One region of the Variovorax sp. HJSM1_2 genome, then DNA from elsewhere that is predicted to be linked to it. Evidence: riboswitches for the same ligand, from Rfam matches in the RefSeq annotation. Region 1 holds a riboswitch; the other holds the start of a gene.
What was found. A riboswitch is a leader RNA that binds a small molecule or an ion and turns the genes downstream of it on or off. The one in region 1 is predicted to bind glycine.
Positions count from the first base shown of each region.

Region 2: linked by a shared signal. The riboswitch ahead of ACFQ95_RS12355 (D-amino acid dehydrogenase) and the one ahead of gcvT (glycine cleavage system aminomethyltransferase GcvT) in region 1 are both predicted to bind glycine.

Region 1 covers NZ_JBMOXA010000010.1:22,667-26,207, reverse strand. Annotated here, with positions in the region: gene gcvH (glycine cleavage system protein GcvH) at 16-387, opposite strand; gene gcvT (glycine cleavage system aminomethyltransferase GcvT) at 499-1,638, opposite strand; glycine riboswitch at 1,709-1,823, opposite strand; glycine riboswitch at 1,836-1,942, opposite strand; gene ACFQ95_RS12920 (TRAP transporter large permease) at 2,084-3,376, opposite strand; gene ACFQ95_RS12915 (TRAP transporter small permease) at 3,373-3,541, opposite strand, start outside.
Region 2 covers NZ_JBMOXA010000009.1:129,084-132,624, reverse strand. Annotated here, with positions in the region: gene ACFQ95_RS12360 (FIST signal transduction protein) at 1-443, shown strand, start outside; gene ACFQ95_RS12355 (D-amino acid dehydrogenase) at 630-1,940, opposite strand; glycine riboswitch at 2,027-2,147, opposite strand; gene ACFQ95_RS12350 (helix-turn-helix domain-containing protein) at 2,311-3,042, opposite strand; gene ACFQ95_RS12345 (phosphoethanolamine transferase) at 3,138-3,541, opposite strand, start outside.

The DNA.
Region 1 (3,541 bases):
TTGCCCTAAGCAAGATCAGGCGTTTTCGCTGAACTTGGTGTAGGCGGTCTCGTCGAGCAGCGCGGTCAGTTGGCCGGCGTCCGACAGCTTGACCTTGAAGAACCAGCCGGCGCCCAGCGGGTCGCTGTTGGCCAGGGCGGGGTCGGCGCGCAAGGCCTCGTTCACTTCGGTGACGTCGCCAGAGACAGGCATGTAGACGTCGGCGGCGGCTTTCACCGACTCGACCACACCGGCCACTTCTTTCTGCGCGATGGTTTTGCCGACTTCGGGCAGGTCGACAAACACCACATCGCCCAGCGCATCCTGTGCGTGGTGGGTAATGCCCACGGTGGCGATGTCGCCCTCAACGGACAGCCATTCGTGGTCTTCTGTGTAATAAATGGGCATGGAAAAACTCCTGGATGGATTCAAACTAAAAAGATGCAACTGCTGCGCTGGCTAAGGTCTTGCTGAAACCCTTGAACTGCAGGTGTGATTCTGCAGTGGTTTGGCAGGTGTTTAGCCGCGTACGTAACGGTTGGGCACAAACGGCATGGGCGCCACTTCCATGGGCACGGGCTTGCCACGCACGATAGCGTTGACGCGGGTGCCGATGGCGGCATGGGCCGCATCCACGTAGCCCATGGCCACAGGCTTGTCTATGCTCGGGCCCAGCAGGCCGCTGGTCACTTCGCCTATGGTGTTGCCTTGCAAGTCTTGCAGAACGGTGTGGTCGCGCACCGGCACACGTTCCAGTGCGACCAGGCCAACACGTTTTCGTGCCACGGTGCCCGCTGGGTCTGCGAGCTGCGCTAGGATTTTTGCAGCACCTGGGAAGCCGCCTTCGCGTGCACCACCGGTGCGCCTTACCTTTTGCATGGCCCAGTTCAGGCCGGCTTCTACCGGCGTGGTGGTGGTGGTTATGTCGGCGCCATAAAGGCACAAACCGGCTTCCAGGCGCAACGAGTTGCGTGCGCCCAGGCCAATCGGCTTGACTTCAGGCTGGGCCAGCAGCAAGCGGGCGAGGGCATCGGCCTGTGTGGCGGGGACCGAGATTTCAAAACCGTCTTCGCCGGTGTAGCCACTGCGTGTGATGAAGCAATCGGCTGCGCCCACCTTGAAGCTGCCACCCGTCATGAACACCAGCTTTTCCACGCCTGGCGCGAGGCGGGCCAGCGCGGTGACGGCTTGTGGTCCTTGCAGGGCCAGCAGCGCCATCTCCGGCATGGGGATGACCTGGCAGCGCGTGCCAATGCGCGCCTGGATGTGGGCGATGTCGGCCACTTTGCAGGCGCCATTCACCACCACAAAAATATCCGTGCCACGGTTGAAGAACATCAAGTCGTCGAGGATGCCGCCGTGATCGTCGAGCAGCAGGCCGTAGCGTTGTTTGCCCACGGCCAGGTCGATCACGTCCACGGGCATCAGCGACTCGAACGCGGCGGCTGCGTCCGGCCCTTCCAGGCGCAACTGGCCCATGTGCGAGACGTCGAACAAACCGGCCGCGCTGCGGGTATGCAAATGCTCGGCCATCAGGCCTGCGGGGTATTGCACCGGCATGCTGTAGCCGGCAAACGGCACCATGCGGGCGCCAAGTTCCAGGTGCAGCGCGTGCAGCGGCGTGAGCAATAAATCTGAAGAGGTGGTCGAGGAGGACATGGGTGCGGATTCCGAGGGGCAGTTCAATCACCACGCGCGCCACGGTGCATCACCATGGACGTGCTTGGCACGTGCCCCCGCTGTCCGCTTTACCTGAGAGATTCGCCCAGCGATGTGGGGTTGCTCCTTCGGTGAGACCGCTCCACGTTGATCAGGTGTGCGGGCTTCTCTCCAGTGGGGAACGCCGGTTTTGCGGCCGGCGGGTGTCAGTCCTGGGTACCTGAGCGTTAAAACCTTTGCGGTTTGCGCCTTCGGCGGCCTGCAAACGCTAGGGCGTTTGTTGACTCTCTCCTGACGGTGGCGAGTATACCCAGGGATGCCCTACATGAATCGTCGCGGTGCGTAAAAGTGCGGGGGCGGGCGATCTGCGTCGTGGCGCTTCTCATCCCGCTCCTCACCCTAGGCCCTCGCGTCCAGGCATGCAGCGCATCCCAGGGAAGTCGCCTTACTTAAATCCCATCACATGTGGCAACCAGGTGCTGAGTGCCGGAATAAAGGTCAGCAGTACCAGCACCACACCATGCGCCCAGAGGAACGGCATGAGTTCGCGCACCAGCGGCCCCATGGGTACACGCGACACGTTGGAGGTGACGAACAACAGCCCGCCCACGGGTGGCGTGATCATGCCCAGCGTCAGGTTGAAGATCACCACCATGGCGAAGTGAGTCGGGTCTATGCCCAGCTTCACGGCCACGGGTGCCAGTATGGGCGCGAGCACCATCACACCCGGCAGCGGCTCGATGAAGATGCCGAACAGCAGCAGAAAGATGTTGACGATGACCAGGAACATCCACGGCGACAGGTTCATGCCGACAATCCAGTCGGCCATGGTTTGCGGCAGGCCTTCAATCGTCAAGATCCAGGCAAACCCGGCCGACAAGCCGATGATGATCAACACCGAAGCGGTGAGCAGGGCAGAGCGCGCCAGGATGTCGGGCAGAGCCTTCCATTCGAGTGTGCGGTAGATGAACTTGCCACACACCAGCGCGTAGAACACCGCCACCACCGAGGCTTCGGTGGGTGTGAACCAGCCCGCGCGCATGCCGCCCAGAATGATCACCGGCAGCAGCAGCGCTGGAATGGCTTTCCAGGTGGTGCGCCAGACTTCGGGCCAGGGTGGCATGCCACCGTCGCCTTTGTAGTTGCGCTGCTTGGACACGCGAAAGTTCACGATACACATGGCGATGGCGATCAGGATGCCCGGCAAGATGCCCGCCACAAACAGCGAGCCCACCGAGACGTTGTCGTCCTGCAGCGCATAAATGATCATGATGATGGACGGCGGGATGATGGGCCCCACGATGGCCGTGGCAGCGGTCAGCGCTGCGGCGTAGGATCGGTCGTAGCCCGCCTTGTCCATCATCTTGATCAGCATAGAGCCGGGGCCCGCAGCATCGGCCAGGGCCGAGCCCGAAATACCCGAGAAGAACGTCAGCGAGACCACGTTGGTGTAGCCCAGGCCGCCGCGTTTATGGCCGACAAACTGGCCGGCAAACTTCAGCAGCACTTCGGTGAGCGAGCCGCCGCTCATCAGCTCCGCGGCCAGGATGAAAAACGGCACGGCCATCAGCGGAAAGCTGTCCATGCCGGTAAAGGTTTCCTTCAGCAGCACAAACAGCGGATAACTCTCCGCCAGGATCAACGTGGCCACCGTGGCCAGGCCCAAGGCAAACGCCACGGGCACACCAATGGCCAGGAACAGGCAGGCAGAAAGAACCAGGATCAGACTTGCGTTCATAGGGAAGCACTCGCATTCGCGTCAAAGTGGGCGTCGGATGCAAAGCTGCGCTGCAACACATAGTCGCGCACGATCAGGCACCAATGCACGATCAATAAGATGCCGCCGACCGGCATGGCCGCGTAGATATAGGCAAACGGAACTTGCGACACGGCGGTCAACTGG
Region 2 (3,541 bases), on a different contig from region 1:
ACTTTGGCAGCGACGTGCTGGTGCGCCACATCATAGGCCTGGACCCGGGCCGCAAAGGGGTGGCGATTGCCGACCGCGCCAGCGTGGGCATGCGCATGGCCTTTTGCCAACGCAACCGCGCCGCGGCCAAGGCCGACCTGGTGCGCATCTGCGCCGAAATCCGCGAAGAGCTGGAGCCCGAGGAGCAAACCGTGGAGGTGGCTTCCGCGCTGGCGGCGTCCGAGGCCGAATCGGCGCCACACCCGGCGCGGCGCATCGCGGGCGCCATCTACGTCAGTTGCGCCGGCCGTGGCGGCCCGCACTTCGGCGCCCCCAGCGCCGAACTGCAGATCGTGCGCCGCGCACTCGGTGACGTGCCCTTGGTGGGCTTTTTTGCGGGTGGCGAAATCGCCCGTCATCATCTTTACGGCTACACCGGGGTGTTGACGGTTTTCACCGATTAGCTGGGGGAACACCCCCAGTCTGCGCGCACGGCGTGTCGCTGCGCCTTCCCCCTTGCAGGGGGGAGGGCTTGGAACACCCCTAGTCTTCGCGCACTACGTGTCGCTACGCCAACCCCCTTGCAGGGGGCAACACCTGTGGCCTGGCAAAGCCAGTTCCACGGTGTTTGCCTGGGCGGTCCATAGCGTTTATGACGTGGCGGGGCGAATGCTGCGTGTGCGGCGTTCGTCGGCCAAACCGGTGAACGCAAAGTCCACCTCCGGCACCAGGCCGCTGATGATGCGTGCCACGGATTTGCCCGAGCCGCAGGCGTGGGTCCAGCCCAGGGTGCCATGGCCGGTGTTCAGGAACAGATTGGCGACCTTGGTCTTGCCAATCATGGGCACGTTGCTCGGGGTGGCCGGGCGCAAGCCGGTCCAGAACTGGGCTTGGCTGGTGTCGCCCGCGCCGGGAAAGAGTTGCTCCACACGTTTCACAATGGCTTCGCAGCGCACGCTGTTTAGGTCGCGGTTGTAGCCGTTGAATTCGGCCGTGCCTGCGATGCGCATGACATCCCGGTCAGCCGAGGTGTAGCGCGAAAACACGAGTTTGAACTCGTCGTCGGTCAGGCTGACCTCGTGCGCCATGGCAGCGTCTTTGACCGGCATGGTGACCGAGTAACCCTTGGCCGGGTAGATAGGCAAGTGAATGCCCAGCGGAGCGGCGATCAGCGGGCTCAGGCTGCCCATGGCCAGCACCACGCTGTCGCCTTGAATGCGCTCAAACCGGCCCTCCCGGTTGGTCACCTCCACATGGTCGATGCGGCCGCCCACCATGGGCAAAGCGGTGACGGTGTGGCCCATCAGGAACTTCACGCCGTTGCTGGCGCAGCGTTGCGCCAGGGCGCGGGTGAACTGGTTGGCATCGCCCGATTCGTCTTCACGCGTGTAGGTGGCGCCTGCCAGTTGCGGCCGGATGTGGCGCAGCGCGGGCTCCAGGCGCACGGCCTCGTCCGCCGAGACCACTTGCCGGTCGCAGCCCAGGGCGCGCATCTGCTCGGCCGGTGCCAGGGCGGCATCGAACTCTTTGGCCGAGGTGTAGAAATGCAGAATGCCCTGGGTGCGTTCGTCGTAGGCCAGGCCGATGTCGCGGCGCAAGCCTTGCAACACGCTTCGGCTGTAGCTGCCCAGGCGCACGATTTGTTCGATGTTGTGGCGCGTGCGCGCCGGTGTGCATTCGCGCAGGAATTGCAGGCCCCACAGCCATTGCCGCATGTCGGCCCGCAGGCGAAACAGCAGCGGCGCATCTTCGCGGCCCAGCCATTGCAAAAGCTTCAGCGGCGCGCCGGGGTTGGCCCAGGGTTCGGCATGGCTGACCGAGATTTGCCCGCCGTTGGCGAAGCTGGTTTCAGCGCCGGGCGTGGCCTGGCGGTCGAGCACGGTCACGTCGTGGCCGAGTTGGTTGAGGAAATAAGCCGAGCTGACGCCGAGCAAGCCGGCGCCGAGAACAGTCACGCGCATGGTGAGAACCTTTTAGCGGTTGTGCGCTTGAGGGACGAGCGTGAGCGGCTATAAAAAAGTAGCAACCCAGGCCGACGCCTCAAGTTGCCGCTCCCCCTGTCCTTGGTACCTGAGAGATTCACTCCCGGCACGCGCTGGGGGTTTGCTCCTTCGGTGCACCACGGCTTGGGCGGGTTGCCCGCGTGGTGTCTCTTCAGACGGCTTTTTCAATGAATGCAGTACGGGACCTGAGCGTTCATGGGAGTTTGCGCCTTCGGTGGAGGGGCGGCTTGCCCCTCACTCTCCTGCGGGGGCGATTGTAGGCACAGCTGTGTGGCTTTGTGAAGCGGTTTTCCGCCCAGCAGCGGCAGTGCTGGCCTGTAGCGGGCTGTTATCGGCGCAGCGCCGCAAACGCGGCGAACTCCCAACTGCGCATGGCCAGCAGCAGGGTGTAACCCTCGCGTTCACTGGTCGGCAGTTTCTGGTCAGCCAAATGCTGTTGGGCAAAGTCCTGGGCCACGCGCTGCAGGCGCTCCATGAAGGCGGGCGCGAGGCTGCGGCTGACCTCGCCGTGCACCAGCAGCAGGCCTTCGCCCGGACCGTCGAAACCGCCGGCGTAGTAGTCGAGCAGCACCTCGTCGCGAAAAAATTCCATCACCGGGCCATGGGCGCGCCAGCGGAAAGTTTTTGCCAGCTTGAGCCGGTAACGGTTCAGCGGGCGCAGTTCAATGATGCCTATGCGGTCGAGCTGCGCCAGACACACAATGGCCTCGGCCTGGCTGATGCGGTAGGCGCTGGTGATTTGTTCCAGCGTCCATTGGCTGAGCACGCAGATGGCCACCAGCAGCAGTTTTTTGTTTGCCACCACCGCGCGTTCCTGGGCCTGCGTGAGTTCGGCGAGCAGCGGTTGGTTGTCGGCCACCTTGCGCGCCAGCTCGGCGAAGTCCAGCTTCAGGGCCCGGCAGATCGCATCGACCCGCGACAGCGACATTTCGCCCTTGGCCAACATGCGTTTGACACTTGACTCGGCCATGCCCATGGCACGCGCCAGGTCGGCGTAGGTCATTTGGGCGTGTTTGAGTTCTTTCTTCAGGGCGGTGACGAGGTCGGCGGTGGTGCTCATGGCGTGCGGGATGGAGGTGCGAACGTAGAGGGCCTACTTTATAGTGCCCAGCTTCGCGGACGATCTAAGGCAAGCCCCAGGCGCCGTTTATTCGTTCACACGCCTGTCCTGGGCTCCCGGCATCTGCTGATCAGATCGCGCTCGGCGATGTAGTTGGACGTCTCCACCCCCATCAAGCCCATGATGGAATGGTAGAGATGGTCGTGGTGTGCGGGCTGCTGGGCGCGTGCGCGCAGGCAACTGGCGTCAAGACCGTTCCAGCCGCTGGCGCCAGTGCCGCCAAACCACCAGACCATGGGCACGGTGTATTGCTCTTTGGGCGCAATGGCCAAGGGCATGCCGTGCAGGTACAGGCCTTTTTCACCCAGGGATTCACCGTGGTCGGACGCATACACCAGACCTACGTCAAACTTGTTCTGCTGTTTTTGCAGCAGCGTAATGGTGGAGGCGAGCAAATGGTCGGTGTAGAGAATGGCGTTGTCATACGCGTTGGTGATTT